2 regions of the Bradyrhizobium sp. CB2312 genome follow, and region 2 is predicted to be linked to the other one. Evidence: riboswitches for the same ligand, from Rfam matches in the RefSeq annotation. Region 2 holds a riboswitch; the other holds the start of a gene.

Region 1 (2,457 bases), 1.4 Mb from region 2:
CGTCTTGCAGACACTTTTCTCATGACTGTTGGCCTATCTGGTTTCATCCACCCGTCATTCCAGAGCGGGCAACTTCAGCCTGTTATGCGCGAGCGCAAGAAGTTAGCGGCGACGCGACGGGGAGGCCGATGGTGTCCCGTGCGAGCAGGCGCTCCCGCTCTATGTCACGCGCCGCTAACTTCGTTGCCGGCGACAGCCTCAAGTTGCTGTGCTGGACATGCCCAGCAGGAGGAGACTGGGCATGCCGAAGACTTGCATTCCTCGTGCCAGGTTAATAGACGGCAATTCGCACCGCTTCTATGCCCCCTTTGTCGGCTTTCCGACTTGCGGGCGTCTCGATGTTTCCGTTCAGCGCGGCTTATGCCACGCGCCGAATGTTCGGTGGGCGCAGCTGAACGCCTCGACCAAGTTCCTGATGAGAATTGGGAGCACGTTTGCCGCCACAGAACTGTTTGGCTCGCTATCGTTACCGGAGTGTGAGCTTTCGATCTCTGGCATGCCTCTGGGTACTCGCGGCCGAGAGGCCAGAGCGCGTTTGGCGCTTCTTTCGCGACATCCGGCACTCGCGCCGAGCATTTGGAGTCTGGCTGGCACCGCAAATCAACGTGCCGGTCAGGTATGTTGCTGACTTTGCCACGTGTCTTGGGCTTATGCAGCACGGATCCAGCTGGTCGAGAGCGCGGCTGGATGGCGGACACGCTCGAAGAACCTGTTGGGAAGCCTGGGACACGCATCAAATGCGTTCTGCTCCAGGCAGCAGTCCCGACCGCGGAAGCCGCTTTTATCCCCTCCACCGATCTGGCGTGCGGCCAGGGGGCAGCTGCGATGGTCATTACAATATCGCTGACTGAAGAGCGCATCTACATCGACTCAGCGATAAGGATGCGCGGTCATTCGCGTAACGGATGTCGCAGCACCAGCTTGCGACATGATCTGAGAGGTTGACGGAAGACTTGTCTTGCCGATAATCCAAGTCGTCGAGGTTCTCCGGTCCCACTTGATCCGGAGCTAAGAGGGAAGCCGGTGACAATGCCGGCGCTGCCCCCGCAACTGTGAGCGGCAAGCCGCTGTCCAACGATGTCACTGAAGCCTGCGCGGCTTCGGGAAGGCCGGACAGAAGCGATGACCCGCGAGCCAGGAGACCTGCCCCGACAATTATTCGTCCACGGGCGGGGTGTCCCGGTGGTGCGTCAAGCAGCCGTCGCACCGCGCGACTTCCCCTGCCTGCGTCCGCCACGGCCTTTGCCCCCATCAAGGGGTTAACGCTATGTCTCTTCTCTCCCTTCCGGTTGCCACGCTTGGAACGCCACGCATCGGTCCAAGGCGCGAGCTCAAACTTGCTCTTGAAAGCTACTGGGCGGGAAAAACCAGCGAACAACAGTTGCTCGAGGACGCAGCTGGCCTGCGTGCCGCCAACTGGGCTCGTCAGAAATCTATCGGCGTCACGGTCATTCCATCGAACGATTTTTCGCTGTATGACCAAGTGCTCGACACAAGTGTCATGGTTGGCGCCATCCCGGAGATCTACGGCTCGAAAACCGAATCCGTTTCGCTCAAGACGTACTTCGCCATGGCCCGCGGATCACAATGCGGCGATCAGGATGCGAGTTGCGGTCGCGGACCGCGCGGATTTGGCGCACCCGCGCAGGAGATGACCAAGTGGTTCGACACCAACTACCACTACATGGTTCCCCAGTTTCACAGGGGACAGACTTTCAGGCTATGCTCTCGCAAGCCGATCGAGGAGTATGAGGAAGCCAAGGCCCTTGGCTTTCAGACCCGTCCTGTCCTGATCGGGCCGGTCACATTCCTAAAGCTCGGCAAGAGTCTCGATCCTGCGTTCCAGCCACTCTCACTGCTGGATGAACTGATACCGATCTATATCGAGGTTCTGCAGGAATTGGCCAAACGTGGGGCAAATTGGGTTCAGTTCGACGAGCCCTGCCTGGTTCTTGATCTGGATGAGAGGGCGCGGCAATCTTTGCGACATGCCTATGATCGGCTCGCTAAGGAGGCGCCGGCCATCAAGATCTTAGTTGCCAGCTATTTCGGCGACCTCGGGGACAATCTGAACACCGCGTTGAGCCTGCCAGTTGCCGGACTACACCTCGACCTAATTCGAGCGCCACAGTTGTTGGACCAGATCATCGCTGGCGGCCGAGGTGATCTCGTCATGTCGCTCGGTGTCGTCGACGGCCGGAATGTATGGCGGTCGAATTTGTCATCGCTGCGCCAGCGGCTCGAACCCGCGATTGCGAAGCTCGGCAAGGACCGTGTACAGATTGCCCCATCCTGCTCGCTGCTTCATGTACCGGTCGATGTTGAACTTGAAACCGGGCTCGCTTCCGACGTCAAGAGCTGGCTTGCTTTCGCGGTCCAGAAGATGCGGGAGCTTGCGATCCTGGCGCGGGCACTCGCAGGCGACCAGAATGTTGCGCAAGCTCTTGCCGAGTCGGA
Region 2 (2,457 bases):
TTCCGGAAGATCGATCACGACCGATGCGAAATCATCGTGCTCGTGCCCCTCCTCGCCATCATGATGCGAGGGGCGCGCGGCGAGATCGTTCTCCGCGGCAGCGCCAAGCCCGAGGATGACGCGCGCATCGATCGCGCCGTCGGTGACGGGGAGCATCGGCACACGGCGCGGCATCTCGGCGGTGATCGCGGCCTTGGCGGCTTCAATGCCGGCGGCGCCGGCCAGATCCGCCTTGGTCAGCAGCACGATATCGGCGCAGGCGATCTGGTCCTCGAACACTTCCGACAGCGGCGTCTCGTGATCGAGATTCTCGTCCGCCGCGCGCTGGGCTTCGACCGCATCCGGGTCCGGCGCAAAGCGACCGGCGGCAACGGCCTCGGCATCGGCGAGCGCGATCACGCCGTCGACGGTGATGCGCGAGCGGATCTCCGGCCAGTCAAACGCCTTCAGCAGCGGCTTTGGCAGAGCGAGGCCCGAGGTCTCGATCAGGATGTGATCGGGCCGCACCGGCCGCGCCAGCAATTGCTCCATGGTCGGAATGAAATCGTCGGCGACGGTGCAGCAGATGCAGCCATTGGCGAGCTCGACGATGTTCTCCTCCGGGCAGTTGGCGTCGGCGCAGGACTTCAAAATCTCACCATCGACGCCCTCGCTGCCGAACTCGTTGACGAGCACCGCGAGCTTCTTGCCATTGGCATTGCTGAGCAGATGCTGGATCAGCGTCGTCTTGCCGGAGCCGAGGAAGCCGGTGACCACCGTCACAGGGACTTTTGCGAGCGAGTTCATTCGGCGGCCTCCGGCAACACGGCAATGGGGGGAATGCGCGCAAGCGACTGCTTGCGGAAGATTTCGGGCCGGCTGCGCCAGGGCACGAGGCCGTCGGGCGCGGCCGCATAGGCCGCAGCACCGGCGATCACGTCTTGCGCATTCGCATCCGACAGGCGGCCATAGACATAGGACCAGCGCCCCGGCGCGCTGAGCGCGACCGAACAGCCCTGGCTGCATGCAGACAGGCATTCGACGGGAACCACGCGGACGCCCTCCGGCACGCCGGCCTCGAGGATCGCGCCGTGCAGGCGCTTGCCGGGCGTCGTCTCGCCCTCGCCAAGCGTCTGGCCGGCGCGGCAGGTGATGCAGACGTGAAGTGTGACGGTCATCGCCTCTTCCAGAATAACAGCGGGAGGCGAAGAGGCACACGGACCATTCTCCTGAAGGCCCGTTCCCCCGTCGCGGAACACCCCGTCCGCCGGTCCAAAACTCGTCCGCGCTGGCAGGTCTCCCGGCTTGCGGAGCAGGGTTTTGGCCCTTCGATCCCCGCCTTCCCGATCCCGGGGGATCAGTGGCTTCGGGCATCTCTCCGGTCACGGTCGCGGGGGCGGCTGCATTTTGGACCCAAATCTTGCCGATTCGGACCCTATCGCATTCCCTCTTCGCCTGTCATAGGACAGGAACCAGTGCCGGGCCACCATTTGCCCCCGGCCGCCTCTTGTCAAGCCGAAGGACCGGGACCAATGACGCCTGAACCGGATACCCAAACAGCTGAGGAAACCGACGCCCGGCACGCCCAGAAAATGGCGAAGAAGAAGGCCGCCCGCGACAAGATCATCGCGACCAAGAGCGGCGAGAAGGGCCTCATCATCGTCCACACCGGCGCCGGCAAGGGCAAGTCGTCGTCGGCCTTCGGCATGATCGTCCGCTGCGTCGCCCATGGCTTCCCCTGCGCGGTCGTGCAGTTCATCAAGGGCGCCTGGGACACCGGCGAGCGGCGCCTGCTCACCGGCCATTTCGGCGAGCTCTGCCAGTTCCACGCCATGGGCGAAGGTTTTACCTGGGAGACGCAGGACCGGGCCCGCGACATCGCGGCCGCCCGCGCCGGCTGGGAGAAGGCCAAGGAGCTGATATCAGATGAGAACCTGCGCATGGTCGTGCTCGACGAGATCAACATCGCGCTGCGCTACGACTATCTCGATATCGCCGAGGTGGTCGAATTCCTGACGACCTCGAAGCCGCCGATGACGCATGTCGTGCTCACCGGACGCAACGCCAAGGACGAGCTGATCGAGATCGCCGATCTCGTCACCGAGATGACGCTGGTCAAGCATCCGTTCCGCTCCGGCATCAAGGCGCAGGCCGGCGTCGAGTTCTGAAGTCGATGGCACGCGCGCTGATGATCCAGGGGGCCGGCTCGGACGTGGGCAAGTCGCTCATCGTCGCCGGTCTCGCGCGCGCCTTCACACGGCGGGCCTTGCGCGTGCTTCCCTTCAAGCCGCAGAACATGTCGAACAACGCGGCCGTCACCGTCGATGGCGGCGAGATCGGCCGCGCGCAGGCGTTGCAGGCGCTCGCCGCCGGCGTCGAGCCGCACACCGACATGAACCCGGTGCTGCTCAAGCCCGAGACTGATGTCGGCGCGCAAATCGTCGTGCATGGCAAACGCATCGCGACGGCGCGGGCGCG

The links. Region 2 has a riboswitch for cobalamin ahead of QA642_RS32650 (DUF1636 domain-containing protein). Riboswitches for the same ligand answer to the same signal wherever they lie in the genome.
Region 1: linked by a shared signal. The riboswitch ahead of metE (5-methyltetrahydropteroyltriglutamate--homocysteine S-methyltransferase) and the one ahead of QA642_RS32650 (DUF1636 domain-containing protein) in region 2 are both predicted to bind cobalamin.

What each region holds. Positions count from the first base shown of each region.
Region 1 is NZ_CP121668.1:8,060,823-8,063,279, reverse strand. It holds gene QA642_RS38955 (nodulate formation efficiency C protein) at 1-23, opposite strand, end outside; cobalamin riboswitch at 964-1,166, shown strand; gene metE (5-methyltetrahydropteroyltriglutamate--homocysteine S-methyltransferase) at 1,268-2,457, shown strand, end outside.
Region 2 is NZ_CP121668.1:6,686,328-6,688,784, forward strand. It holds gene cobW (cobalamin biosynthesis protein CobW) at 1-786, opposite strand, end outside; gene QA642_RS32650 (DUF1636 domain-containing protein) at 783-1,157, opposite strand; cobalamin riboswitch at 1,252-1,471, opposite strand; gene cobO (cob(I)yrinic acid a,c-diamide adenosyltransferase) at 1,512-2,147, shown strand; gene QA642_RS32660 (cobyric acid synthase) at 2,153-2,457, shown strand, end outside.